3 regions of the Oceanisphaera avium genome follow, and region 3 is predicted to be linked to each of the others. Evidence: predicted binding sites of a transcription regulator. Region 3 holds the regulator's gene; each other region holds the start of a gene.
The links. Region 3 encodes sigma-54, which starts transcription at its own class of promoters, with help from an activator protein. Its sites were predicted from a motif close to TGGCACNGTTTTNGCTT; they were not measured.

Region 1 (9,901 bases), 1.4 Mb from region 3:
CATGTGCTTAGTGAAGGCTTAGCTAATAGCCAAGTGCTCGGTAATTTGCATGCCTTAAAAGGCATAGTGCTTAATTTATTAGAAAACGCCGTGGAGGCAGGAGCTAGCCAAGTGCAGCTGCAATTATTAACTGCACCTAATAATGAGCTAGAAATTCGCCTGCAAGATAATGGTAAAGGTATGGCGGCTGAGCTGATTAAGCGTATTTTTACGCCATTTTTTACTACCCGCACTCAGGGTACCGGCCTTGGCTTAGCTGCGGTGGCGGCAGTCATGCATGCCCACCAAGGGCGAGTATCGGTGCAATCAACGCTAGGTAAAGGGACTTGCTTTAGTTTGTGGCTACCTAAAAAGGTTAAAAGTTAAAGTATTTGCCACGAAATACACGGAAAATTTAAGCTGAGACAATAGCGAAAAATACGGAGAGTAAGACCTTACAAAAAATAGTTGCTCGTCTTTTTTATTTTGCTCTTCGTCCGTGTTGTTCCGTGTATTGCGTGGCAAAGAGGTTTTAGGTTTGGTTTGTTGTATAGATGCTACCGGTTGTGTGGTCCGCTTCACCCTTTACCCAGATTAAGGAGCCGTGTTTCATGACTCAAGAAGTGCAGCCAGAAGTGGTTGATATCTTATTAGTAGAAGACGATACCGGCTTGCAAGAAGCGCTGCAAGACACCTTATTGTTGGCAGGGTTTTCTTGCACCGGCCTAGATAGTGCCGAGCAGGCTATTGTGTGGCTGCAACAGCACAGCACCAAGCTGGTGATCACCGATGTGCAAATGGCGGGAATGGATGGCCTTGGCTTATTGGACTGGATAAATCGGCGTATTCCAGGCTTACCGGTATTAGTGATGACGGCGTATGCCCAAGTATCGGGTGCAGTCACTGCTATTCGCGCCGGGGCTGTGGATTATTTAGCTAAGCCTTTTACGCCAGATACCTTATTAAATTTAGTGTCGCGTTATGTGGTGGAAGCCAGCCCCAATGATGGTCAACCCATAGTGGGCGATGCCAGCAGTGTTCAGTTATTACAATTAGCCAAGCGAGTGGCGGAGTCGGGTGCTAGCGTCATGATCACCGGCCCCAGTGGCACCGGTAAAGAAGTGCTAGCGCGCTATATTCATCAACAATCGGAGCGCGCGAATGCCGCTTTTATTGCCATAAATTGTGCGGCTATTCCCGACAATATGTTAGAAGCAACCTTGTTTGGTTATGAAAAAGGTGCCTTTACCGGTGCGGTGCAAGCGAACCCTGGTAAATTTGAGCAGGCGAATGGGGGCACGTTGTTGCTTGATGAAATTACCGAGATGGACTTAAACCTACAGGCAAAATTACTGCGGGTGTTACAAGAGCGAGAAGTAGAGCGCTTAGGCGGGCGAAAAACCATTAGCTTAGATGTGCGCGTGTTAGCCACCAGTAACCGTGATTTGCGCCAAGCGGTGCGCGAGGGGCGCTTTAGAGAAGACTTATTTTATCGATTAAATGTGTTTCCGCTGCATTGGCCAGCCTTGGCCAAGCGCCCCGGAGACATAGTGCCCTTGGCACAGTATTTAGTGCAGCGCTATGCCCAAGAGCTTGGGCGCAAGCAAGTTACCTTAACCGAGGGCGCCAAGGCACGATTACAAGCGTGGCAGTGGCCAGGTAATGTGCGTGAATTAGGTAACGTTATTCAGCGGGCATTAATTTTAGCGCAAGGAGAGCAAATAGATGCAGCAGATATTTTACTGGATGAATTATTAGCGCCACTGCAATCGCTGCCTGTAACTGAGCCCTCAACTGCTATAAATCAGCCCACAGCTACTCAGCCTTTTGCAGCCAGTGCGCCGGAGAAAAGTGACAATTACACTGCAAAAGCACAGGACTTAAGCCAAGAGTTGGCCAGCCAAGAGCAACAAATTATTTGGCAGGCATTGCAAGCTCATGACGGTAATCGCCAACAAGTAGCCGCGCAATTAGGTATTAGCCCGCGCACCTTGCGCTATAAACTGGCGCGGATGCGTGAAGTAGGTTTTGAGATTTAGTTAACAGAACTCGCCTTGCACTTTGTAATGCGCGCATCTTATGCCGTACAGTGGTTGCCATCTAGTCTGCCAACGGCGCTTAGGCTTTAGCTAAACGCCGGCTCTTTTCTAATAACCGCCACGTTTATGCCATGCTGGCCTATGTTTTGCATGGTGCTTAGTATTAGCTGCGTGCTTGGAGTGAAAGAAATAGCCCCTCCTAAGTATTCACAGCCTCTCTAATTATCTTTATGTAAGCAGGAGCCTACGCCCATGGATATTCAAGCTGCATCTTTATTGTCAGAAATGCAGGCCATGCAAAGTGAGCTGCGCCCATTGGTGCCAGCGAATAATGTGGCGCCCCAGCAAGATTTTGCCGCCTTACTCAGCCAAGCAGTAGGCAATGTTAACGGTTTACAGCACAGCACCGATGATTTGCGTACCCGTTTTGAAACTGGTGATGAGTCAGTTAGCCTTGAAAGTGTCATGATAGCGGCACAAAAATCCAGTATTGCCTTTGATGCCACAGTACAGGTGCGCAACAAAGTAGTGGAAGCTTATAAAACTATTATGAATATGCCGGTATAAGGAAGTGATGGGTGGCTGATAATCCAATGGCGGATACCGACAAAAATGCACTAACCACCAGCGATGAAAACTCGTTGGAGGCAGAAGAGCAAAAAAGCACGCCGTTTGCGCTATTGGGCAATACCGATATTTTGCGACAGGTGATTATTGTGTTGGCGCTGGCAATTTGCTTAGCGCTGGCGGTATTTCTGTTGCTGTGGGGCAAAGAGCCCGAAATGCGCCCCTTGGGCATGTACAATAATCAAGAGCTGATTGAAACTCTGGATTATTTAGATAGCCAAAAAGTAGAATATAAAATTGAAGGCAATACCGTTCTGGTGCGTGCCGATAAATTCTCTGATATTCAATTAAATCTGCGCCGCTCTGGTTTGCAGCAAGCCCCGCCTGAGGGTGACTCCATTTTATTATCCGATCCCGGCTTTGGTATTAGTCAGCGCTTAGAGCGTGAGCGACTTAACTTAAGCCGTGAGCGCCAATTAGCACGCGTGATTGAGCAATTTAATAGTGTTAGTAAAGCGCAAGTGCTATTAGCCATTCCTAGAGAAAACGTCTTTGTGCGCGATAAGCGCCAACCCAGTGCCACTGTGGTGCTAAACCTGCGCCGTAACAGTACGCTGCGCCAAGAAGAAGTGGACTCTATTGTAGATACGGTGGCTTCGGCGGTGCCAGAAATGACACCCGATAAAGTTACCGTGACGGATCAAAATGGTCGGCTGTTAAATTCCGGCTCACAAGATCCGTTATCGGCGCGTAACCGTCGAGAATTTGAACTACAACAAAAACAAGAACGTGAATATCGTCAAAAAATCGACGCTATCTTGAGTCCGGTACTAGGGCTTGGTAATTATACCGCCGAAGTGGATGTGCGCTTAGACTTTACTCGCACCGAGCAAACCGTTAAATCTTTTAACCCGGATCTGCCGGCGGTGCGCTCCGAAATGGTCATGGAAGACACCAGCTCTGGCCTAGGCGCGCTGGGTATTCCTGGGGCGCTGACCAATCAACCGCCCGGTGAGTCTGATATTCCAGAAGATGCCAGTGAGCTTAGTGCTCAGCAACAAAGGCGCAACGATCGCTCACGAAAAGAGGCGACCCGTAACTTTGAGCTCGACACCACCATTAGTCATAGCCAAAACGCCACCGGCGATGTGCGCCGCTTAACGGTGTCGGTAGCTGTGGATCATAAAGAAGTCGTGAGTGAAGATGGCACTGTGACGCGGGTGCCCCTTAATGAAGAAGAGCTCACCCGTATTGATCGCTTATTACGCGGTGGCCTTGGCTTTGATGTAAGCCGCGGCGATGCCATTGAAGTGGTAGCCGTGCCTTTTAATCGTCCAGTAATGGATGAAGTCACTGGCATGCCGTTTTATCAGCAAGCGTGGTTTTTACACATGATGCGCATTATAGGTGCGGTGATTGTGTTGGTGGTGTTGCTGCTTACTTTAGTACGACCCATGGTGCGCCGTTTACTGGGCCAAGAAGAGTTACCGCCTGAGTTTGATTTAGATGGCCAAAATGCCTTATTAGGCAGTGATGACTTAACGCTATTGGCACAACAAGCCGAGCAAGATGAGGGCATGTTTGGTATTCGCGAAGGGCGCTTACAATTGCCTGATCTAAATAAAGATGAAGATGTGCTAAGTGCTATTCGCGCCTTGGTCGCTAACGAGCCAGACTTAGCCGCGCAAGTTATTCGAGATTGGGTGAAAGCCGATGAGTAGTGAAGAACAACTAACGGTCACAGAAGACCAACGTAAAGTGCTGGATAAAATGACCGGCACCGAAAAAGCGGCTTTATTAATGCTTAGCCTGCGCGAAGAAGATGCAGCGCAAATTTTTCGCCACCTCGACCCAAAACAAGTCCAACGCCTAGGCATGAAGATGGCGGCAGTTGGTGATTTTGGCCCCGATCGGGTGGGGGCGGTGCACCGCTTATTTATTGAAGATATTCAGCGCTTTACCAAAATTGGCGTAGGCAGCCAAGACTTTGTGCGTAATGCCTTAGTGGCGGCCTTAGGTGAAGATAAAGCGGGGCGCTTAGTCGATCAAATTAGTGCCGGCGCCGGCTCTCGTGGTCTTGATTCATTAAAGTGGATGGATGCTCGCCAAGTGGCAGGTATTATTTTAAATGAACACCCACAAATTCAAACTATTGTTTTATCTTATTTAGATCCTGAGCAATCTGCAGAAATCTTGCAACAATTTGCGGAGCCAGTACGCTTAGACTTAGTGATGCGAATTGCCGAGCTTGAAGAAGTCCAACCTGCGGCACTGCAAGAGCTAAACGATATTATGGAGAAACAGTTTGCCGGCCAAAGTGGGGCAAAAGCGGCGAAAATGGGCGGCTTAAAAGCGGCGGCTAATATTATGAACTACTTGGATACCGCCATTGAAGGCACCCTAATGGATGCCATTCGTGATGAAGACGAAGAAATGAGCATGAAGATCCAAGACTTAATGTTTGTTTTTGAAAATCTGATTGATGTGGATGACAGAGGCATACAAATGTTGTTGCGTGAAGTAACCGGTGACTTGCTACAAAGAGCCTTAAAAGGCGCCGATGATCAGCTTAAAGATAAGTTCTTAAACAATATGTCTAAGCGAGCTGCTGAGTTACTACAAGATGACTTAGAAGCCATGGGGCCGGTGCGAGTGAGTGATGTTGAATTGGCACAAAAAGAAATTTTGGCCGTGGCCCGTCGCTTAGCAGAAAGTGGTGACTTAATGCTGGCTAAAGGTGGTGGAGATGACTTTATATGAGTCGCCATCCCTATGGCGCTAAGCCGGGGCGTATTCCGGCTGGGCTTAACCCCGACATTGAATTAGATAATTGGGCTTGGCCTGACTTAAGTGATGCTAACGCCGCCCCCGTGGCTGACGCCGAACAAGCACTAAACATTAAGCGCCAAGCCGCACTAGTAGAAGAAGTGCCAGACTATTCGGAAGAACCTGAGCCACTCACCGCTGAAGCGCTAGAAGAAATTCGCCAAGCCGCCTATGAAGAAGGCTTTGCCCAAGGTAAACAAGAGGGGATAGCGGCGGGCCAAGAAGAAGGACGCTTAACGGGTTTACAACAAGGCCACGAGGCGGGGTTAAGCCAAGGCAAAGAAGAAGGCTTAGAAGAGGGGCGAGCGCAGATTGCCGAGCAAGTAGCGCAGTGGCAACAATTAATCTCTCAACTGCAAGCGCCATTAGCGCAAGTCGATAAAGTCGTTGAGCAAAGCTTAGTCACCTTGGCCATTGAGCTGGCTCGTAATTTATTAAAACAAGAAGCGACCACCTCGCCGCAATTATTGTTAGCGACCGTACAAGAAGCTATCTCTGCCTTGCCCAACACCGAACATCATGGCGACACCACCGCTATCACTTTGTATGTCCATCCCGAAGACTTAACGATTTTAGAAGCACACTTTGATGAGCGCAGCTTAGCGAAGCGCCATTGGCAGTTAATAAGCGAGCCGAGTTTGGCGCGCGGCGATGTCAAAGTAAAAACGGCCTTATCTGAGCTAGATGTCAGTTTAGCGCGGCGTATTGATGAGCTAATGGCCAATTTTTTACATGCAAATTGGGCCCGCTTCCATGGTACAGACTAGTCCTTCCTTATCTAAAAGACTGGCCAGCTACCAAACTCAAGGCTTAGTGCCGGCCATGGCCGCTAGTGGTAAATTAACCCGCGTTGTCGGGCTCACGTTAGAAGCCGTGGGCTGTACCGCAGCTGTGGGCAGTTTGTGTAAAATTCAAACACTCTTTGGCGATATGGATGCCGAAGTGGTGGGCTTTTCTGACGATAAACTTTATTTAATGCCCAGTGAATCACTTAAAGGCGTGATCCCAGGTGCGCGGGTGACGCCTGTTGGCCAAGGCGAGGGCGTGCCGGTAGGCATGGAGTTATTAGGGCGCGTGATTGATGGTATTGGCCAGCCGCTTGATGGCTTAGGCCCCATTGTTACTAGCAATACCGCTGATTTTAGTGCCCAACGCTTAAATCCCATGGCCCGCAAACCTATACGTGAAGTGATGGATGTAGGCGTGCGCGCCATCAATGCCTTGATTACAGTGGGTCAAGGTCAGCGCATGGGCTTATTTGCCGGCTCTGGGGTGGGTAAAAGTGTGCTATTAGGCATGATGACCCGCGGCGCCAAAGCCGATGTGGTGATAGTGGGTTTAATTGGCGAGCGGGGCCGAGAAGTAAAAGAGTTTATTGATGAAATTTTAGGGCTGGAAGGGCGAGAGCGAGCAGTGGTAGTGGCCGCACCCGCAGATGCATCGCCGCTAATGCGCCTTAAAGGCTGTGAAACTGCATTGACGTTAGCCGAGTATTTTCGCGATCAAAACCTAAATGTATTGCTGCTGATGGACTCACTAACTCGATATGCTCAGGCGCAGCGTGAAATAGCACTGGCCGTGGGCGAGCCGCCGGCCAGTAAAGGGTATCCGCCCTCGGTGTTTGCTCGCTTACCTGCTTTAGTGGAGCGCGCCGGTAATGGCGCCGAGGGGCAGGGCAGTATCACCGCTTTTTTTACCGTGTTAACCGAAGGCGATGACTTACAAGACCCCATTGCCGATGCCTCGCGCGCCATTTTAGACGGTCATATTGTGTTATCCCGCCAATTAGCCGATAGCGGCCATTACCCAGCCATTGATATTGAAAAGTCCATTAGCCGCGTCATGACCGCAGTCACCACTCAAGAGCATCAGCAGCAAGCCCGTGCGGTAAAGCAAGCCTATGCTTTGTATCAGCAAAATCATGACTTAATTAACTTAGGGGCCTATCAGTCGGGGGCCGATCCGCGCATTGATATGGCGATTTTAATCCGCCCTCGTTTAGAGCATTTTTTAACGCAAAGTATGACTGATGTAGTAGAAATGCCGATGTGTTTGGCAGACTTAGCTAATATTAGTGCACCACTACTACGAGCACAGCAGTGAGGGACAAGGGACTAGGGATTAGTGGTGAGGGACTAGGGATTGGGGAGTTGATACTAGTGATTAGGGATTGGGTAATAGGAATTAGTGATGAGGGATTAGTGATTAGGGAGTTAAAATTCACCATTCACCATTCACCATTCACCATTCACCATTCACCATTCACCATTCACCATTCACCATTCACCACTCACCCATCAACATTGACTAAGAGAAAGCCATGAGCAGAGCACTGCATTTATTATTAGAACAACTGGATAATAAAGAGCGGCAAGCTTCGGCCGAATTAACGGCGGCACAAATTCAGCTGCAGCAAATGCAGCAACAACAAAAAATGCTTAGTCAATATCAACGCAACTACAGCGAAGACTTTCATGCACGTGGCCAGCAAGGTTTAAGCGCTAATCAATTTAATCACTTTCAAGGCTTTATTAATAAGCTGGAAGTAGCACAAACTCAACAGATGGAAGGTTTGCACACGGCTAAACAGCAGTTAGAGCAAAGTCGCAGTGCTTGGCTGGCAGTACGAGCACGCAAACAAGCCATAGAAACCCTCTTAGAGCGTGAAGCCGAGCGCAAGCAAAAAGAGCAAGATAAACAAGAGCAAAAAATGCTCGATGAGCTCACTTTACACCGTTTTTATAGCCAAAAGAAAGACAATCGCTAGCTTTCATCTTACTGTTCTTGGTCAGTGTTCATCGGTAATTAAAATCTTGGTTCGCTTCTTGCATTGATTAAAGTGGGCGAGCGATGCGCGCTCTTAGGCAAACATTGCCGCCGCTTAGATGGGGAACGCTAACTATGACCATGAATATACTATCGGTAACTGCACCTGCAAATGTTGAACTCACTGCTAAAGCAAGTTCTTCTTTAGAAGCTGGCTCAAAGGGCGAGGGTGCCGCTTTTGCCGATTTACTTTCAAAAGAGTCAAGCTCCCAAGCGACGCATCAAGCTTTGCCAGCCAAAGACGCTCCTGCACAGGCTGCTCCCAGTCAGCTTGAAAGTAGTAATCTTGAAAATAGTAATCTTGAAAAAGACAGCGCTGAGAATAACAGCGTAGAAAACGCTGACGTTAAGAACACGGGCGTTAACAACACGGATATTAAAAACGGTGACATAGAAAACAGTAAAACAAAAAACGAAGCTGCAATAGCAGACAGCGATGCTCCAGTCGCTGAGCGAGCTAATGAGTCGGCTACTAAAGTAGCAAACGCTGCCCTTAAAGACTCAGCCTCAGCTTTAGACACTGTTGATGAAGAAGCGGATCCTGCGGTAAGTGTTACTACTGAGCCGGCGGCCTCTCATAGCACAGTGCCCACTTTGGCAGTGGTTTCGCCGCAAAAAATTGAGCCTAATGTCTCGCAAGAAGAGAGTGATAGCTCGGCTCTCACTGCAGAGCGCTTAGCTAAAGATGAGCAAAAACTAGCTCCAAAAACGCAAGTCGACGCTGAAGAGACTGAAAAAGCAGCTTCTAAGTCGCAAGTTAACATAGACGACACCGCCAAAGTCCGCCTTAATAGCGGTGACAATAACTCTGCTGCTGAACAATCGACAGCACCTAAAGCTGTGGACTCTACACTAGAGCAGGTTACGCCTAAGTCCGCTCAACAAGATGCCACCGCTGAGCTAAAAGCCGGCGAAGCTAAACGCTCATCCCAAGGCGGCACTTCGTTGCCGCCTAGTTTTACGCCTCTCACTGCTGAGCAAAAAATAAGTGGCTCCAGCAATGAGCCACAATCTACGGCTGCTCAGTTGGCAACCTCTCAACGCACTAGTGTAGAGAGTGGCAGTGACTTAAATGCCCAACAGGGCCTAAACGACGAGCAAGCTGCTCGCTTATCATCTGCTGAAAAACGCAGTGAATTAGGTAGTCAAGCACTTGAGCAACGCCAAGGCGTTACACCCCAGCCGCCTGCTAATGCTAAAGAGCAAGCCGCACAAGTCTTGCTGGCACAAAATGACATTGAGATTGAGCTGCAAGTGGCCGAAAAGCTTGCCAAGCCTGGGAGTCGCGCGCCCGAGGCGCTAACCAATGCGGCTCCGGAGTGGCTTGCCCAAATTGAACATGGCCGTCGTTGGTCCCAAGATGCTGATAAGCCAAAAGTAAGCGCTTCCTCTGTTAAAACAGACGCTGCGAATGTACATTTGCCACCACTGACCACCGAACAGATAAAAAGTGAGCAAGTTGCAGCGCGCGCGGCCTTTATTGCCAGCCCAGTGGGAGATGAAAGTACAGCAGAGCAAAGTACCGATACGCTAGATAACCTAAAAGCCGAGGTTAATCCGGCGCTGATGCAGCGCGAGCAACCCTTATTAGCACCTACGCCAGAGCGCACCGCCATGCTAGATAAAGCCCTTAATTTGCATAGCTCAGCGGAGCAAAATGCCAA
Region 2 (9,901 bases), 1.3 Mb from region 3:
AAATAAGCCATCTTGGCCTTTTTCAATCTCGGCATTATTAGGCAACACGGTTTTAATGCGCTGTAGCTCTTCACCGCCATCGGTGGGTTCCCCTTCAAGGCGCGCAAAGATAGTACCGTCTTTATTTATTTCCATTTTCTCTAATGGCAGCGGCAAAATAATCGCGCCACCATTATCATCTAATACGTTTAAACCGGTGCTGGTTTGCAAGCGGCCATCAGGAGCCACCTGCAAGTTACCAAAACGGGTATAAGCTTCACTGCCATCTTTAGATTCCACCGCCAGCCAACCTTCTCCTGCCACGGCAACGTCAAGATCTCGACCTGTGGTTTGAATGGGTCCGGTGGCAAAATTTTGCCCAGGGCGCTCTGTCATGGCAAACACGCGCGTTGGCGCACCTTCACCAAACGCTTGCATGGCGCGCGCTTGCTCCATGTCGGCTTTAAAGCCGGTGGTATTGGCATTGGCCAAGTTATTAGAGCGCACGGCCACGCTGTGCATGTTCTCTTTGGCGCCAGACATGGCGATATAAAGCAATTTATCCATTTCAGCTCCGTCGACCTTGGTCGAATAAGTACTGATTAATACTGGGCCAACAGGCTAGCCAGCGAATTGTTTAAATACAATGCAAGAAAGGTGCCACAAAATGTAAGAAGTAAGGTGTGAAGCGTGAGGAGAGGAAAACAAATGCTGAGCTGGGTAGCACTATACTGTAGCTGGCATCTCGAACTCTGTAGCTGGCATCTCGAACTCGCTGTCATCCTGATACCGGGTCGTAGCTCGGCATGACGAAGCTTCGGGATCTCGCTTTATTGTTTAATACACTAACACCAGATCCTGACGTGCGTCAGGATGACAACAAGAACGTAGCAGATTCAGCAGCCGTCATACCGGACCTGCTCCGGTATCTTGCACTTAGCATTTTTTCTTTAAACCTAAAGGCGAGATCCTGACGTGCGTCAGGATGACAACAAGAACATAGCAGATTCAGCAGCCGTCATACCGGACCTGCTCCGGTATCTTGCACTTAGCATTTTTTCTTTAAACCTAAGGGCGAGATCCTGACGTGCGTCAGGATGACAACAAGAACATAGCAGATTCAGCAGCCGTCATACCGGACCTGCTCCGGTATCTTGCACTTAGCATTTTTTCTTTAAACCTAAAGGCGAGATCCTGACGTGCGTCAGGATGACGGCAAAAGCAGAGCAAATCCTAGAGCCGTCATGCGAACAACAACTCAGTATCAGGATGAGGGCAATAAAAAAAACCGCTCTTTGTAAGAGCGGTGTTAGAGTTTTCTTATAGCTTAAAGCTTCGAGCTATGCCTTAACGGATCTGCAGTATGGTCTGTTGCAGTGTACTGTTCACTTCTAGCGCCCGCGAGTTAGCTTGGAAGTTACGCTGCGCGGTAATTAAATCGACCAGCTCGGAGGTTAAGTCGGTGTTAGATTGCTCTAACGCCGCCACACTTACCTTACCGAAAATACCAGTATTAGGCTGGCCGGTAACTGCCTCGCCCGATAACAAAGATTGGCGCCATTGGGTATCACCAATTTGCGTTAAGCCCTGCTCGTTAGGAAAGCGCGCCATGGCCACTATGCCTAAATTTTCTGTAGAGCCATTACTGTAAGTGGCTTGTACTAACCCATCCGGGCCCACATCCACCTTAGTTAAACGCCCTACTGTAGTACCGTCTTGGCGAGACTCAGTGATCTCAAAGGCACCGGAGTTAAGCGTGGCATCAGGGATCTTAATGTTTATCTTTTGACCTGCGTCTGAACCATTAGTAAAACCTAAAGCAACCGTCTCAAACTCTGTAGGTAATGGAGCAGTTAATACGCCGCTGTTATCAAAGGTTAAATCCAAGGTATCACTGGCAGGCGTACCACCTTGTTTCATTTGTCCATCAACTGCCACCCGCATTTCCCATTGGTTGCCAGTGATAGCAGGAACAACATTCGGATTAGGACCAATCTTAGTGAAATACTGAGTGAGCGTATGTGTATCACCCATAGAGTCATAAATCGTCATCGAAGTGGACGAGGTATAGGTCGCGGAGTCTTCGCGATCAAAAGGGGTCGCGACTCGGTCCATGGCATTAGCTTTTACCGGCAAGTTAACGCTGGTGCGAGCTTCTGCAGTTTGCTGCGGCTGGCCGGCTTTATCTGGTATGCGCAGCGGCTGTGTGCTATTAATGCCTAAGCCAGCAGGGGAGCCGTCGCTGTTCGCTTTATAGGTTTGTAAAAAGTGCCCTTGAGAGTTAGTTACAAAGCCTTCGTTATTTAAGCGAAATGCGCCAGCTCGAGTAAAGGTACGATCCAGTGAGCCAATTTCGTTAGACACCACAAAGAAGCCACTGCCGTTAATCGCCATATCGAGCGAGTTATCGGTAAATTGCAGTGCGCCTTGGTGAAACTGCTGCGATACGGCGGCGGTTTGTACACCACTACCGGTTTGAGTTTTGGCGTTAGCAAAAATAGAGTTGGCATAGACATCAGCAAACTCGGCGCGCGACTCTTTAAAACCGATGGTGTTAACGTTAGCGATGTTATTTGCAGTAACGTCGAGGTCTTTTTGGGCTGCGTTAACGCCGCTTAGGGCAATATTAAAAGACATAGTTGTGCTCCTTACGCCGCTTTACGGCCAGCAATTTCAAGTACTTGGTTCAAAGGAACACCCCCTAAACCAGATAAATTAACCAAAGTCGGACTATTAGCACTACCCAAAGTGACGCTATCTACCCGGCCAAAGGCCAATGCATTAAGATCTTCACGCTTATCATTCACTAAGCCGCTGATCTTAATTTTGTAGCGCCCTGCTACTGCAGGCTCGCCATTTTCTTGTAAACCATCCCACGTAAAAGGCACGTTGCCTCGCTGTGGCCCCTCTAGCGCAATTGAGCGCACTAACTGACCTTGTTCATTTTCAATGCGCACTAATACGTTATTAGCGCCCTCGCCCGTTACTGCCACGCCGTCTACCGGCTCTGCTTGATCCCAATAAGCAATGTTACTGGGTAGCAATACTTTTTGGCCCACTAGACTTGAGGCCTGCAGCGCTTGGCTAGAAGTCATTACCTCACTTAAGCCAGATAACTGCTCACCCATTTTACTAATGCCATCGGCACTGGTAAAAGCGGTCATTTGGGCAATCATGTCGGAGTTATCCGCCGGTTTAAAGGGGTCTTGATAGGCCAACTGTTGCGTCATTAGGGCAAAAAAGTCTTCTTGCCCTAATTGCGCACGACTGGGATCTTTAGCTTTTTCTGCAGGGCTTTGTTCGCCCGGCCATTTCATGCCATCTAGATAATCTTGGTTAATTTGCATGGCTTATTACCCCTTACCAAGACGCAGTGTTTGCTGCAGCATCTGCTTAGCGGCATCTGCTACTTGCACGTTAGTTTGATAATTACGTGAGGCACTGAGCATGTCGGTCATTTCTTCCACTACATTCACATTTGGCTTATAAATAAAGCCCTCGGCATCTGCCATAGGATGATCGGGATGAAATTCTTTAAGTAAGGGCTTATCCGTTTCGACGATGCCCATCACCTTTACGCCGACACTTTCTTGACGATCTGAAAGCGCCTGGTTTAAGTCGGCGGCAAATACCGGTTTACGCGCGCGGTAGGTTTCATTAATACTTGAGCTCACACTGTCGGCGTTCGCCAAGTTACTGGCTGTGGTATTAAGGCGCACCGACTGAGCGCTCATGGCGCTGCCGGAAATATCAAATACCTTAAATAGGCTCACATTGATTCTCCTTTAATGGCTTTTAACAGGCCGCTTATCTTGTCATTTAAAAACTCAAGCGAAGCTTGGTATTGCAAGGCGTTTTCCATGTAATTATTACGCTCGGTTTGTACATCCACCGTATTGCCATCCCCAGTATCAGGCTGATTAGGCACTCTAAACTGCACCATACCCGGCGGCGCAATATCTACCGCAAAGTGCTGCTGGTTAGTGCGCGCCAATGAAAAGCCTTGGCTGTTTTGGGCTTGGCTTAGCGCCGCCTGAAAATCCACATCTTTGGCTTTATAGCCAGGCGTGTCGGCATTGGCTAAGTTACTGGCTAATACCTCGGCGCGATTAGAGCGCGCCGTTAAGGCGTGCTGATGTATCCCAAAGGCTTTATCAAATGAAATCGCCACCCTGCACCTCGTATCTCGTTAATTAGCGGCTTGCCGCTGCGGCAGTCTGTTGCCACCTTGGCCAAATTAAGCGTTTATTCACTAGTAAATTGAATATTACACGCTTATTTATCGCCTCTTACTTATCTTGATTTATATTAAGCAAAAGCCGTGCCAAGGTTATAACGGTAAGTTAATGAGTCGCCTCCGCCATCCTGACAAAAGTCAGGATCTGGTTTACGTCTTGAAACAAGATACCGAGGCAAGCTCGGTATGACGGTATAGTTGTTTAGCTGTCATCCTGATGAACATCAGGATCTCTTAAAGTATTGAGTCGTGGGTATGAGATACCGGAGCAAGCCCGGCATGACGATACGAGGTGATGTTGGGTTATGCCGTCATCCTGACGAACGTCAGGATCTAGTTTACGTCTTGAAACAAGATACCGAGGCAAGCTCGGTATGACGGTATAGTTGTTTAGCCGTCATCCTGATGAACATCAGGATCTCTTAAAGTATTGAGTCGTGGGTATGAGATACCGGAGCAAGCCCGGCATGACTATAGGGAGTGATGTTGGGTTATGCCGTCATACTGACGAAAGTCAGGATCTGGTTTACGTCTTGAAACAACATACCGAGGCAAGCTCGGTATGACGGTATAGTTGTTTAGCTGTCATCCTGATGAACATCAGGATCTCTTAAAGTATTGAGTCGTGGGTATGAGATACCGGAGCAAGCCCGGCATGACTATAGGGAGTGGTGATGGGTTTAGCCGCCATCCTGACAAAAGTCAGGATCTGGTTTACGTCTTGAAACAAGATACCGAGGCAAGCTCGGTATGACGGTATAGTTGTTTAGCTGTCATCCTAATGAACATCAGGATCTCTTAAAGTATTGAGTCGTGGGTATGAGATACCGGAGCAAGCCCGGCATGACTATAGGGAGTGGTGATGGGTTTAGCCGCCATCCTGACAAAAGTCAGGATCTGGTTTACGTCTTGAAACAAGATACCGAGGCAAGCTCGGTATGACGGTATAGTTGTTTAGCTGTCATCCTGATGAACATCAGGATCTCTTAAAGTATTGAGTCGTGGGTATGAGATACCGGAGCAAGCCCGGTATGACGATACGAGGTGATGTTGGGTTATGCCGTCATCCTGACGAAAGTCAGGATCTGGTTTACGTCTTGAAACAACATACCGGGGCAAGCTCGGTATGACGGTATAGTTGTTTAGCCGTCATCCTGATGAACATCAGGATCTCTTAAAGTACTGAGTCGTGGGTATGAGATACCGGGGCAAGCCCGGTATGACGATACGAGGTGATGTTGGGTTATGCCGTCATACTGACGAAAGTCAGGATCTTGCTTTAAAAGATAACGAGGCTTATTTAATGCGATAAATAATGCCGGGGTTACAGCGGATCATTTCAAATTTATCTGATAATCCGGTTAACGACTCAGAAGCACCTAATAGCAAATAGCCTCCGGGGTTTAGGGAGCTGGCAAATTGATTGAGGATTTTCGTCTTATTAGCCGGTGAAAAATAAATAAGCACATTTCGACAAAAAATAATGTCAAATTTGCCTAATAAGCTATAGCTATCCAGTAAGTTAAACGGGCGAAAACTCACCATGTTTCTCACTTTTTCTTGCAGCTGCATCTTGCCCTCAGCTAGCGGCGTAAAAAAGTGACTTCTGCGCTCAGGCGACAAACCTCGCGCTAGCGATAAACTATCGTAAATTCCGGTTTTGCACTGTTCAAGCATACTGGCCGAAATATCGGTGGCCACAATTTGCAGCCCCGGCAAGCTTCCCGGCTTTCTTGCTTGATACTCTAGAGCGGTCATTGCAATAGAATAAGGCTCTTGGCCAGACGAGCTGGCCGCAGACCACACTTTTAAAATTTTCCCAGGCTTGGCTAATTCCGGAAATAACTTTTCTGTGAGTAACGTAAACGGATAGGTATCGCGAAACCACAGGGTTTCGTTGGTAGTCATGGCGTCAATCACGGCGGTTTTAAGCTCACGCTCGCGCATATTCATCGACTTAACCATGAGATCGTTAAGCGACTCAATTTTAAAGCGCGCCAGCAAAGGCGACAGCCGGCTTTTTACCAAATACTGTTTATTATCACCCAATACGATCCCGGTACTGGTTTCTAAAAAACGGCAAAAAGTTTGATATTGTTCGTCGGTCAGATTTTTCATCCGTTTCCTTACAGAAATTTAGAATGCAGCCTTCACGGCCGTTGCCAGCTCGTCGGGATGGAATTTGGCGATAAAATTATTGGCGCCGACTTTTTCAATCAGTGCTTTGTTAAACACACCACTTAAGGAGGTATGTAAAATAATATGCAAATCTTTAAGGGCTGCGCTATTGCGAATCTCTGCGGTGAGCGTGTAGCCGTCCATTTCTGGCATTTCCACATCAGAAATCACCATTGATAACTGATCAAGAATGGGGCCATTTTCTGCCAGCTCGCGCAATTTATTCAAAGCAAGCTTGCCGTTCTCTACCACTATGCACTCAATGCCTAAGCTTTCTAGCGTCTTTTGAATTTGGCGCCGTGCCACTGAAGAGTCATCAGCCACTAAAATCGGCTTTTGGGTAGCTGATTTTAAGTCTGAAACTTCATCCACTAATTCTTGTTTTACGTTTACTTCTCGTGGAGAAATTTCATCAAGAATTTTCTCTACATCTAAAATTTCTACTAACTCACCGTCTATTTCGGTGACGGCCGTCATATAATTACTGCGCCCCGTACCTTTAGGCGGTGGTAAAATGTCTTCCCAATTCATATTGACGATGCGCTCGACAGAGCTCACCAAAAAGCCCTGCACTGAACGATTATATTCAGAGATAATCACAAAACTGGTGTCAGTTTGTTCTACTGGGCGCCCGCCCATGGCCTTACTAATATCAATAATAGAAATGGTTTGACCACGAATATTAGCCACGCCTTTGATCACCGCATTACGCTGAGGGAGCGCCGATAACTTGGGGCACTGCAATACTTCTTTTACCTTGAACACGTTAATGCCAAATCTTTGACGGCCGTTTAGCCGAAACAGTAGTAACTCTAATCTATTTTGACCCACTAACTGTGTTCTTTGGTTTACCGAGTCGAGTATCCCCGCCATCGCAGTATCTCCCTTCACACCATGCTATTATTTTTAGCCCTGGCATATTTAATGCATGTTTCATGCTTCTTAATATATTCAGCACCAGCTTAGCACCCGCTAAAAACTGGCGCCATTCGCGCATAACCGAGACGTGACATCGGCCACTTAATTTACATATCGGCCAAGAGGGCAGAATGCTTAAAAGAATTTTATTAATATTAACAGCCGCTTTTTCACGTATTAGCACTTTACTCGGGCTTGGCGCGCTGTTTCTCTTACTGCTCACCGCTACCACAGCGCAAGCACAATCTTTAGGTGGCAGTAGTGTGCACGATGAAATTCGCCGCTACGCAGAGCAGTACGTTAAAGATCTCGTCCCCTTGCAACCAGAAGATAAATTGTTGGTTCAAGCGGCTAGCATAGATACGCGCCTTGCCTTAACCGAATGTCTAGGACAGTTAACCGCTGATATTCGCGGTTCAGGAGATGTAAAGCGCAATACCCACGTGTATTTAAAGTGTCATGAAAACCCCGGCTGGGAGATTTTTGTGCCGGTGCGAGTTAAAATACTTAAGCCGGTAGTCACGGCGGCTGACCCTATTACACGCAATACTTTGTTACAGGCGCAGCACCTAAGCGTGGATTATCAAGATGAAGTGTTATTGCGCGGTGATATTTTTAGTGATCCTAGCGAGCTTATTGGCTCGCGTAGCAAACGAGACTTGCGCGCCGGACAACCTATTTTAAGCAGCCAATTATGTGTAGTGTGCAAAGGCGATAGAGTCAGCATTTTGGCCCAAACCGGTGGCTTAACTATTAAAACCGACGGCATCGCTAAAGAAGATGGCACTTTTAATGATAGTATTAGAGTCAGTAACGTGAACTCAGGCCGAGAGATCAGTGCGCGCATTATTAGCGCCGGCCAAGTACAAGTGCGACTATAAAGTTGGCTGCTAATTATTCCTAAAGTTATTAAAGTCCACGCCGATACCCTTGTACGCAGCAGCAAAATAGGACTTTCATATTATGGCTATCGACAAATTACCTTCAGGAGTTGGCACTAATGCCCCACTTCCTGCTAACAAATTTAAGCAAAACGTGAGCACAGACACCCCGAGCACGGCCGCACCCAGCACCAGCGTGGCTAAGCAAGACTCGGTTACTCTTACCTCCCAAGCAAAACACTTGAGCCAAGTGCAGCAATCTTTGGCAAATGCGCCAGCGCCAGACAATAGTGTTCGTCTTGAAGCGCTGAAAAAAGCCATTAACGAGGGCAGCTATCACGTAGACAGCGATCGACTGGCAGCCAATATCTCCCGTTTTGAACAGGATTTAGAAGGCCTCTAATATGTCGCTTGCTGCGCTATTAACTCAACAGAAATCCCAACTTGAGCTTTTGTTAGAGATCACTCAACAAGAGCTTGAGTTGATCGTAAAACGCCAAGCACTAGACTTACCCGCCTTAGCTGAGCGCAAACAGACACTGCTGATTAATATTCAAAATACCGATGCAGAGCTGGCAAGTCATGAAGAGCGCGAGCGTTTAACCACTGATTTTCAACCGCAAGTAGACAGTCTTCGTCAATTAGTCACTACCTGCCAAGAGCAAAGTGCGGTCGCCGAGCAATTACTTGAACAATCTCTAAATGGCGTGCGCCAGCTCGCTAATATTTTAAGCCGTCTGCACGAGCGCCAAAGCATGACTTACGATCAAAAAGGTCATACTAAAGGCATCAATAAAGGCAGCGGCTTTAAAGTGTAGTTTTACTGTTAAACGCTAAATTGAAAGATCCTGACTTTCGCCAGGATGACGGCTGTTTTTCGTCATACCGATACTGAATCAAGTTCTGCATGACGGCTCCGGTATCTCTCGTTCTTTATCGTCCAAGGCGCAGATTTTCATACAGTTTTAAATCTAGCTCTAACTCAGTAATGTACATATCGCCATCGGGATAACTGTTCACTACGCGCGCACCGCGCACCACACCGCGGCTACTGTTAGTGACAGGGCCATCTTGTAAAATATTGCTGTTAGTTACGCTAGAGCTAGAAGTTAATACCCCACTGAGTTGTTCGGTTAGCTCACGATAAGCGTCTAATTTAGAGGCGCGCATGGCGTGGAGTAATTTTTGCTGCGGATCTTGTGGCTGTTGCAAGCTAATAGGTGCATATCCTACAGCATACAAATGATTTTTAGCCGCCTTGGGGCCCCCCGTTGGCTGTTGGCTACAGGCAACTAATGGCCATAACAATAAAGCAATTAATAGCCCACGCTTATTTAGCATAACGGCTCCTATATTCAGGGGTAATTACTTGTACTTTTGGCTCTGGCCCTTGGGCTTTAACTAAACTGGCCACCAAATACTGTGGAATAAACTGCTGGGCGCTCCCAATCACGCTGTTATCGCCCATGGAAATTAAGCGCGCATTCACTAATTTACCACCAGAGGTATCACTAATGGTGCCGTGAACTAAATATTGAGCGCCAATGCGTGAGCTAAGTTGGCGATAATCGCGGCTCGTACTGAGATCGCCCTCAGGAGTAATGCGAATAAAAGGCAGCGTTTTAAAGTCCACTACCCGCAAGCCATATTGATTAAGTTGAAACATCATGGTCTCTGACAATAAGCGGCCAAATTCACTTTGTGTTTT
Region 3 (9,901 bases):
TATTCTGCCTCGTTAAAGCGCGCGGCGACTAAGTCGGCTACCGCGTCCATGGCGGCGGCGGCGTCTTTACCTTCGGCCACTACCCGTATGGCATGACCCTGGGCAGTTTCTAGCATTAATAACCCCATGACGCTGTTCGCCGGCGCTTGCTTACCTTGGCTACACACGGTAACTGTGGCAGCAAACTGCTCGGTCACTTGCACCAGTTGCACGGCGGCGCGGGCATGAAGGCCTAGCTTATTAACGATTTGTAAGTCGCGTTCAACTTTTTGCATGTTGTTTTTCTAGTGAGCGGTGGCGCAGTTGTACGCTTTTGTCCATTTCTTTAAACGACTTAGCTAATTGCTCAACTAAGTAGACAGAGCGATGTTTACCACCGGTACACCCAATCGCCACTGTGACATAACTGCGATTGTTTCGCTCTAAGTGGGGCATCCAGGTGACCAGTAAGTTTTCGATTTGCCAAAGGTACTTAGTCACTTCCAGCTGGCTATTTAAATAGGTAGCTACCGGTTCATCCCGGCCGTTGAAAGGCCTAAGTTCATCAATCCAGTGGGGATTAGGCAAGAAGCGGGCATCAAAGACGAAGTCGGCATCTTGAGAGATACCAAATTTATAGCCAAAAGACTCAAATACCCAATTTAGCTCGCGCTCTTTCTTACCTAGAATGCGCGCGCGAATAATTTCGCTTAAGTCATGAATACTTAACTCTGAGGTATCAATACGCAAGTCAGCCTCAGAAGATAAGGGGGCCAATAAGTGCGTTTCTTCACGAATGGCCTCATCGAGCGTTAAGCTCAAGCGAGACAGCGGGTGGAGACGGCGAGTATCACCAAAGCGGCGGATCAGCGCTGCATTATCGGCATCAATAAAGATACTGGATAAATTCACGCTCTCAAGCGCGCGGACATCGTTTAAACAAGCTTCTAATTTTTCGCTGCTATCGGGGAGGTTGCGCACATCGATACTCACCGCCACTTCGCCAGGCTTATTTAAGCGCATTTTAACTAACTGGGGGAGCAGCTCTACTGGCAAATTATCGACACAGTAATAGCCTAAATCCTCAAGTACCCGTAACGCCACGGTTTTACCCGATCCAGAACGACCACTGACGATGACCAGCTGCATATCGGCTCCTTAGGAAGAGATCATGATCTGATAGAGCTCGTCGTCGCTTTTAGCTTGGCGCAGCTGCTTACAGATCTGCTTATCACTGAGCTTTTCTGCAATCAATGACAAGGTTTTAAGGTGTTGTTTACACTCTTGCTCAGGCACGAGCAAGGCAAACACTAAACTAACGGGCTGATTATCGATGGCATCAAATTCCACCGGCTCAGCAAAAGTGAGTAGCACAGCGGTGGCTTGGTTTTCATCACCAATACGACCATGAGGAATAGCAATGCCGTTGCCAATACCGGTACTGCCCATTTTTTCCCGTGCTAAAAGGCAGTCAAACAATTGTTGACTGCTAACGTTGAGGTGTTCTGCGGCGAGCTCGCTGATAATTTCCAGCGCCCTTTTTTTGCTCGAGCAAGGGACGGCACTTCGCGTGCAGTCCCTGCTTAGAATATCGGCGACTTCCATGGTTATTTTTGCTTGAGCTTCTCTTTATGTTTAATAACTTGGCGATCGAGTTTGTCGAACAAACCGTCGATGGCAGCGTACATGTCTTCTTGTTGACAAGTGGCAAAAATTTCACCACCGCTGAGATGAATTTTAGCTTCGGCAATTTGCTGTAGCTTCTCTAGCGTTAACACCACATGCACTATGGTGATGTTATCAAAATGGCGCTCGAGTTTAGCGAATTTATTATTTACATAATCACGTAATGACTCAGTGATTTCAACATGATGTCCGGTCAAGTTTATTTGCATAAGATCTTCCTTCTAGGTTCGCCCTACAGCAGGCGTTTACGCTGATTGGAAGGGGGTATGGCCAGTGACTCACGATACTTGGCTATGGTCCGTCTGGCCACTTGTATCCCCTGTTCGGCCAATAGTTGAGCGATTTTACTGTCACTCAATGGCTTTACTGGGTTCTCTGCCGCGACGAGTTTCTTAATAAAGGCGCGAATCGCAGTGGAAGAACACTCACCGCCACTTTCGGTGCCTACGTGGCTTGAGAAAAAATACTTTAACTCAAACACTCCTTTAGGAGAGTGCAAAAATTTCTGAGTAGTAACGCGAGAAATAGTCGACTCATGCATCTCTACTACTTCGGCGACTTGGTTGAGTACCATGGGCTTCATTGCCTCAGCACCATACTCAAAGAATGCCTGTTGTTGTTCAACAATACAATTAGCAACCTTGAGTAAGGTCTCATTTCTGCTTTCTAAACTCTTGATAAACCACTTTGCATCTTGAGTATGTTGGCGAATAAACTGGCCATCTGCGCCTTGCTTACCTTGTGCCATAGCGGCATAGGTTTGGTTTAATCGCACCTTAGGCAAGGTCTCTAAATTGAGCTCGGCTTTCCATATGCCTTGTTGTTTGGTCACTAATACATCGGGAATGACATATTCAGAGTTATGCTGCAATAAGGTATTACCGGGGCGCGGTTCTAGCTGTTGGATTAAAGCTAACACATCTCTTAGCTCGTCTTCTTTAAGCCGAGTAAGGCGCTGTAAGGTACGATAGTCGCGATTACCTAATAGCTCCATGTGTTCATCGATAAGCAAGAGCGCTTCGTCGAGCCATAAGGTCGTGGGCTCAAGCGCCAGTAACTGTATTCGCAAACACTCTTGTACGCTGCGCGCGCCTACGCCCAGTGGATCAAAATGCTGAATTCGCTTTAGAACCGCCGTCACTTCGTCGGCTTCTATGGCTTGGTCACCGCCATTGACCGCGGCCAAGATATCTTCTAGCTCGACGCTGAGATACCCAGCGTCATCAATCGCGTCAATAATGGCTAAGGCAATGGCCTGGTCGGTCTCACTAAAGGGCGTAAGCTGCATTTGCCATAATAAATAATCTTGCAGAGTCTCGGTGGTTTCACCCTGATAAAGCGTATCTTCTAATCCCTCAGGAACTCCCCCGGTGCCTGCCGTACCTGCAGAGGCGGTATAAATATCGTCCCACTGGGTATCCATGGGCATTTCATCAGATAGTTGATGCTGCTCCATGGCTTTATCGGTGGCCATTTGCTCGTCTTGAGCGCTAGGGAGCGGCGCTAATTCTTCATCTAACGCCGACTCGTCGGCTTCTTCTTGCTCTAACAGCGGATTATTTTCCAGTGCTAGTTGAATTTCTTGCTGCAACTCCAGACTCGACAGCTGCAACAAACGAATCGCTTGTTGCAGCTGCGGGGTCATAGTGAGTTGTTGCCCCATACGTAATTGAAGAGTTGGCTTCATAGTTGTAAAAACCCTTTCATAGCAACCAAAAGTCCTTTCTTATCAACTGCAGGGGAGGGCTGTTTTAACATCATCTAGGAGGATGCTTACAGGCTAAATTGCTCGCCTAAATAGACTTTTTTCACCTGTTCGTTAGCGAGAATTTCTGCGGGGGTGCCAGCGGCAATGCGATGGCCATGGCTAACAATATAAGCGCGCTCACACACATCAAGCGTTTCTCGAACGTTATGGTCAGTAATCAACACCCCTAAGCCACGATCACGCAAGTGCAAGATAATTTGCTTAATATCCAACACCGAAATGGGATCAACCCCAGCAAAGGGTTCGTCCAATAAAATAAAGCGCGGATCGGCGGCTAACGCGCGGGCAATTTCTACTCGTCGGCGTTCCCCACCCGATAAGCTCATGCCCTGGCTGTGGCGAATATGGCCAATGTTAAACTCTTCGAGCAGCTGTTCCATTTTTTGCTCGCGCTCATTGGCTGTTAAATTTTTACGGGTTTGTAGCACCGCCATAATATTATCCGCCACACTTAAGCGGCGAAAAATAGACGCCTCTTGAGGTAAATAACCAATACCTGAGCGGGCGCGCACATGCATAGGCTGGTGGCTAATGTCTTCATCGTCAATGGTAATGCGGCCAGCATCGCGCTGCACTAAGCCCACTATCATGTAAAAAGAAGTGGTTTTACCCGCACCATTTGGGCCTAGTAGGCCCACAATTTGACCGGTGTTAACGGTTAAGCTCACATCTGCTACCACTTGGCGGCCTTTATAGCTTTTTTGTAGACCGCGAGCTTTCAGGGTTGCCATGATTAAGGGTTAGCCTCTTTATTATTCATCTCTTGCAATTGCTCAGGCAAAAATACGGTTTTTACCCGTCCTTGATTGCCTTGACCTTGCGCCTCCATTTGCTCGCGGTCGATGTCATAGCGAATACGATAGCCGGTCACTATGTTATCGTTTTGCTTTAATTGTGCATTATTGAGCAAAGTAATGGAGCGAGTTTTAATGTCATAGGTAATCTGTTTAGCCTGAGCGTTTACCGGCTGGCCGCTGTCTAGTACTTGATAGTAAGTGGCAGGTGAGCCGTACGCGGTCATGGTTTGCAAGCCTTTATCATTACGGGTTACCACTAATTTAGCGGCGCGCACATCGAGTGTGCCTTGTTTAACGATAACATTATCGGTAAAGGTCACTTTATTGTTGGCCAGCTCCACCAATTGACTGCCTGCATCTATGGTGACGGGCTCTTTATAATCGGCTTCTTTAGCTTGAGTGGTACTCATGCTCAGCACTAATAGTGCCGCAAAGCTAAGGAGTCGTGTAGGTTGCCTGAGTATCATGCAGTAGTTCCACCGTTTGTTGATCAATCTGTCCCAGTAACCCTTGGCCGTGGGCCTGATAAGTGGGGCTGCTCAGCTGTACCGCACGATTTGAGCGTAGCTGATTATTAATAAAATCCAGTTCTAAGTATTCAGTGGTCAGGGTTTTGATCACGGCCTGAGCTTGTAAACCCTTGCCGATGACATTGCCATTTAATACGGCGTTGTCATCGGTGTTAATCATGCCCTCGTCGCCACTGAGACGCCACTGCGGCTCACCATTGGGGGTGTAAAGCAAGATAACAGGTTTTTCCATTAGGGTCATGGTGAGCGGCTCATAGTGCTCAGCATAATCGGCGTTTAAGCTTCTATACGGTAATCCTAGCTGATTAAACTGCACACTTTTTAAGTTTTTTGCAATAAAATCAGGTTGATAGTCTTGTTGACTAGCCGGCTTAGTGGCCACAGGCTTAAACCATTGCCAGCTAATAAGCGCCACTAAAAATAAACCGCCAAACGCCCATGTTTGTCGGCTCATATACTCATACCTTGGGCTTGTTCGAGTACACCTTGTGCTTCTAAAATTAGATCGCACACTTCTCGTACACAACCTCGCCCGCCTTTAAGCTGAGTTATATAATCGGCGCGCTTTCGTACCAAGGGGTGGGCATCATTAACCGCCACGCCTAAGCCACATAATGCCATTACGGGTAAGTCCACCACATCATCGCCGATATATGCGACTTGCGCAGGGCTTAAGTTAAGCTCGCTCAAGAGTTGATTAAAGCTAATACGCTTATCGGCTTGTGCTTGAAAAACATGGCTAACGCCAAGGGACGCCATGCGCTCGGTGACGATACGTGACTCACGCCCAGTGATCACCGCCACCACAATGCCCGCATTTTGCAGCGCTTTAATGCCAAAACCATCCTTAGTGTTAAAGGTTTTAAACTCTTCACCTTGATTGCCTAGATAAATTAGGCCATCGGATAACACGCCATCTACATCGCAGATTAATAGCTTTATTTGACTTAACTGGTGCCACACATTGCTAGCTATGGGGCCATACAGCTCGGATTGCTCCATTAAATTACTCCTGCTAGTAATAAATCGTGCATATTAAAAGCGCCAATGGGGCGGCGAGCGTCATCGAGCACTAAGAGACCGCTAATTTTCTTTTCTTCCATTAGTTGCACCGCCTCTGCGGCCAGCATGTTGGCGTGCACTGTGGTGCAATGGCTGCTCATCACTTTATCTATGGTGGTGGTATGCACATCTATTTTTTTATCTAAGGTGCGCCTGAGATCGCCATCAGTATAGATACCGGCTAAGGTTTGTTGCTCATCGACCACGGCGGTAAAACCTAAGCCACTGCGGCCAATTTCTAATAGCGCATCGATGATCAGGGTATTAAGCCCCACGCTTGGCACATGCTGCTCTTTATGCATGATATCACCTACTCTAAGTAACAAGCGTTTACCTAAAGCGCCGCCAGGATGGCTCAGTGCAAAATCATCGGCAGTAAAGCCACGCGCTTCTAATAAGGAGACGGCCAGCGCATCGCCCATGACTAATGCCGCAGTAGTACTTGCTGTAGGAGCTAAGCCTAAAGGACAGGCCTCTTGTTCAACGCGAGTACATAAATGCACATTAGCTTCGCGTGCCATGGTAGAGCTTGGGTTGCCGGTTAAGCAGATCAGCGGAATAGCACGGCGTTTAAGCACCGGCAATAAAGAGATAATTTCACTACTTTCACCTGAGTTTGATAAGGCCAGCACCACATCTTGTTTGCCAATCATGCCCAGATCCCCATGGCTAGCTTCACCTGGATGCATAAAAAAAGCCGGACTGCCGGTACTGGCCAAGGTGGCGGCTATTTTATGGGCGATATGACCGGATTTGCCCATGCCAGTAACAATAATTTTTCCGGGGCAGTCAAACAGTAATTGGCAAGCCTCAGTAAAGGCATGATCCAAATATTGATAAAGGCCATCGATGGCTGCCTTTTCAATATCCAGTACACGCTGGGCCGTTTTTTGATAATTAAATTGCGCAGTCATGGTGTTCTCCACGTGTTAGGCGCAGCCATTATAGAAAAGCCAAGGTCGATTAGCGACCGTCAATCACACCTCTTCGCATTAAAGAAGCCTTCAGGGTGCAAAATCTTAAAGTAATTTTAGGGAAGAAAGTCAAAAATAAGGATAGTTAAGTCACTAAATGGCGCATAAGGGGATGCTAACTTAGTCTGTGTGTTGCCGATCTCACAGGGAAACCATACAATTCCTTCTTTTCGTTGGGGAATCAGTTTGAGCCAGAACCTTGTTGAAATAAGGGATCTCTGCTTTAGCCACGGTGAGCGAACCTTATACGATGGCATCAGTCTGCAGATCCCTAAAGGCAAAATCACTGCCATTATGGGCCCCAGTGGCATAGGCAAGACCACTATGCTGCGCTTAATTGGTGGCCAAATTAAACCAAGTAGCGGTGAAATACTGTTTGATGGCCAATCTATTCCTAAGATGAGCCGCGCGCGCCTGTATCAAGAGCGCCAGCGCATGGGCATGTTATTTCAAAGTGGGGCCTTATTCACGGGAATGACGGTGTTCGATAACGTAGCTTTTGCTTTGCGTGAACACAGCGGTTTTCCTGAAGAAATTATTCGCACGCTAGTGATGATGAAGCTAGAAGCGGTGGGCCTACGCGGAGCGGCCGAGCTCATGCCCGCTGAGCTTTCGGGCGGTATGGCAAGACGCGCCGCCCTTGCGCGCGCCATTGCCCAAGACCCTGAATTGATTATGTATGATGAGCCCTTTGCCGGACAAGACCCTATCAGTATGGCGGTGTTAGTCAAACTTATCGCTGAGCTTAACCGCGCCCAAGGCTTAACTTCTATTGTGGTTACCCACGATGTAGACGAAGTCATGAGTATTGCCGATTATGCCTATGTCATCGCCAATAAAAAGGTGATCGCCGCCGGTACGCCTGAAGAATTACGCCAAGGGACTAACCCTCAACTGGTGCAATTTTTAGAAGGTGAAGCGGACGGGCCCGTGGCTTTTCATTATCCTGCTCCGGCTTTTAGGGAGTCGCTTGACCATGTTAATTAATACGATTGGCCGCTTAGGGCGTAAAGGGGTTGCCAGTCTCACTGCAGGTGGGCGCGCTGGTATTATGTTGCTGCAAGCGTTAGTCGGGAAGCCTAAACCTAAAAAACACTTGCCACTATTAGTAGAGCAGCTGCAAGTGGTGGGCGTGCAATCGGTAGCCATCATCTTAGTTTCTGGCTTATTTATAGGCATGGTATTGGCGCTGCAAGGCTATAACGTCTTGGTCGATTTTGGCGCCGAGGGCATGTTGGGGCCTTTAGTGTCACTGTCGCTATTGCGAGAATTAGGGCCGGTGGTCACCGGCTTATTGTTTGCAGGGCGCGCGGGCTCAGCGCTTACCGCAGAGCTTGGCTTAATGAAAGCCACCGAGCAGCTTTCTAGCTTAGAAATGATGGGCGTGGATCCGCTGCGCCGCGTGGTAGCGCCGCGCTTTTGGGCAGGCATGATCAGTATGCCGTTGCTGGCGTTGATGTTTAGCTTAGTGGGTATTTGGGGCGCTAAGCTGGTCGGTGTGGACTGGTTAGGGGTCGATGCCGGTGGTTTTTGGTCTGCCATGCAAGCGGCAGTCGATTTTAAACAAGACATCATGCAAGGTTTTATTAAGAGCTTAGTATTTGCCTTGGTCGTCACTTGGATTGCTTTGTTTAACGGTTATGATGCCAAGCCTACGGCGGCGGGGATCAGTCAAGCCACGACGCGTACCGTGGTTCATTCTTCTTTGGCGGTGTTGGGGCTAGATTTCGTCCTAACCGTCGTTATGTTTGGGTAAATAGTGATGAAATACAGCAAACTGGAATTCAGTGTAGGCTGCTTTATGTTAGCCGGTATCGGCGCCTTACTCTTGCTGGCTTTTAAAGTCGCAGGCATTAATGTACAAGGCCAAGGTGATACTTATACCCTTTATGCTAAGTTCGATAATATTGGCGGATTAAAAGCCCGCTCTCCTATTAAAGTGGGTGGCGTGGTCGTAGGGAGAGTCAGTGAGATTAAACTGGATGCCCAAGATCAAACGCCGGTAGTTACGCTTACCGTTAACAGCAATGCCGGTCAGTTTTCACAAAGCAGCACCGCCGCTATTCAAACTTCAGGTTTGCTTGGTGAACAATATTTAGCGCTTAGTCCAGGGTTTGTTGATGAAGAAATGGGCATCGATATGCTAGCGGATGGCGATTTTATAACTGACACTCAATCGGCGCTGGTTTTGGAAGAGCTGATTGGTAAATTCATTTATTCTATTGGTGATAAATAAGCCAAGTGCAATCTTAGGAGCCACATATGAAAAAATTACTGCTATCGGGATTACTGGTTATCGCCGGCACCTGGGCGCCATTTGCTTCAGCACTTACCTTAACTGATCCCTATCAGCTAGTGAGTGAGGTGGCACAAAATACGTTTGATCGCCTTAATAACGAACAACGTCAAATCAAAGCCGACCCTAAATATTTGCGTACTATCGTACGTGAAGAAATGTTACCGGGAGTGGATGTACGCTTTTCGGCGTTTCGCGTCATTGGTAAACAGCTTAATGACACCACACCCGCCCAGCGTGATGCCTTTGTGGATGCTTTTAGCGAGTATTTAGTGGTGACCTATGCTGATGCGCTAGCGGCTTATGATAAACAAACGCTGGATATTGGTAGCGGTAAGGTGGGCGAGCAAGAGCAATTAGTGTCTATTCCCGTGACCGTATTAGAGCCTAACAAGCCGGCGATTAAGCTTGAATTTAAGTTAAGAAAAAATAAGCGCACCGGTGAGTGGAAAGTGTTCGACATGATAGCCGAGGGCATTAGTTTATTGTCTGCTAAGCAATCTGAGCTCAGTGGCCTTATTCGCCAAAAAGGCATTGATAACGTCACTCAAGACTTATTAGATCATACCAATAAGCCGGTTACGCCCTTGGAACGTAAAGAATGAAACTGACGCAACCACTTACCCGGAACCAATTAGCTCATTATTGGAACCAACGCGAGCAATTGTTTAGCCAAGCGCGCGCCGACTTAAGTGCGGTGCAAGAGATTGACTCAATTGGCTTGGCATTTTTGGTACAGTGGAGTCAGTCCTTGGCCGCCGAGTTGCGGCCATTAACGCTAGATACGCCGCCAGCAAACTTTTTACCGC

Region 1: the regulator sigma-54 is predicted to act here: its motif matches at 2,154-2,170, upstream of fliE (flagellar hook-basal body complex protein FliE).
Region 2: the regulator sigma-54 is predicted to act here: its motif matches at 7,308-7,324, upstream of flgA (flagellar basal body P-ring formation chaperone FlgA).

What each region holds. Positions count from the first base shown of each region.
Region 1 is NZ_CP021376.1:1,274,472-1,284,372, reverse strand. Features, by position in the region: gene CBP12_RS05870 (sensor histidine kinase) at 1-366, shown strand, start outside; gene CBP12_RS05865 (sigma-54-dependent transcriptional regulator) at 591-2,018, shown strand; gene fliE (flagellar hook-basal body complex protein FliE) at 2,271-2,585, shown strand; gene fliF (flagellar basal-body MS-ring/collar protein FliF) at 2,612-4,306, shown strand; gene fliG (flagellar motor switch protein FliG) at 4,299-5,345, shown strand; gene fliH (flagellar assembly protein FliH) at 5,342-6,178, shown strand; gene fliI (flagellar protein export ATPase FliI) at 6,165-7,514, shown strand; gene fliJ (flagellar export protein FliJ) at 7,732-8,178, shown strand; gene CBP12_RS05830 (flagellar hook-length control protein FliK) at 8,313-9,901, shown strand, end outside.
Region 2 is NZ_CP021376.1:1,305,550-1,315,450, forward strand. Features, by position in the region: gene flgF (flagellar basal-body rod protein FlgF) at 1-546, opposite strand, end outside; gene flgE (flagellar hook protein FlgE) at 1,327-2,616, opposite strand; gene CBP12_RS05970 (flagellar hook assembly protein FlgD) at 2,628-3,326, opposite strand; gene flgC (flagellar basal body rod protein FlgC) at 3,333-3,752, opposite strand; gene flgB (flagellar basal body rod protein FlgB) at 3,749-4,150, opposite strand; gene CBP12_RS05985 (CheR family methyltransferase) at 5,513-6,334, opposite strand; gene CBP12_RS05990 (chemotaxis protein CheV) at 6,353-7,267, opposite strand; gene flgA (flagellar basal body P-ring formation chaperone FlgA) at 7,444-8,193, shown strand; gene flgM (flagellar biosynthesis anti-sigma factor FlgM) at 8,276-8,596, shown strand; gene flgN (flagellar export chaperone FlgN) at 8,598-9,011, shown strand; gene CBP12_RS06010 (LPP20 family lipoprotein) at 9,127-9,534, opposite strand; gene CBP12_RS06015 (FlgO family outer membrane protein) at 9,524-9,901, opposite strand, start outside.
Region 3 is NZ_CP021376.1:2,630,677-2,640,577, forward strand. Features, by position in the region: gene CBP12_RS12115 (HPr family phosphocarrier protein) at 1-275, opposite strand, end outside; gene rapZ (RNase adapter RapZ) at 262-1,128, opposite strand; gene ptsN (PTS IIA-like nitrogen regulatory protein PtsN) at 1,138-1,584, opposite strand; gene hpf (ribosome hibernation promoting factor) at 1,587-1,874, opposite strand; gene CBP12_RS12135 (RNA polymerase factor sigma-54) at 1,898-3,352, opposite strand; gene lptB (LPS export ABC transporter ATP-binding protein) at 3,439-4,164, opposite strand; gene lptA (lipopolysaccharide transport periplasmic protein LptA) at 4,167-4,697, opposite strand; gene lptC (LPS export ABC transporter periplasmic protein LptC) at 4,666-5,214, opposite strand; gene kdsC (3-deoxy-manno-octulosonate-8-phosphatase KdsC) at 5,211-5,762, opposite strand; gene CBP12_RS12160 (KpsF/GutQ family sugar-phosphate isomerase) at 5,762-6,736, opposite strand; gene mlaF (phospholipid ABC transporter ATP-binding protein MlaF) at 6,983-7,783, shown strand; gene mlaE (lipid asymmetry maintenance ABC transporter permease subunit MlaE) at 7,773-8,552, shown strand; gene mlaD (outer membrane lipid asymmetry maintenance protein MlaD) at 8,559-9,032, shown strand; gene mlaC (phospholipid-binding protein MlaC) at 9,059-9,697, shown strand; gene CBP12_RS12185 (STAS domain-containing protein) at 9,694-9,901, shown strand, end outside.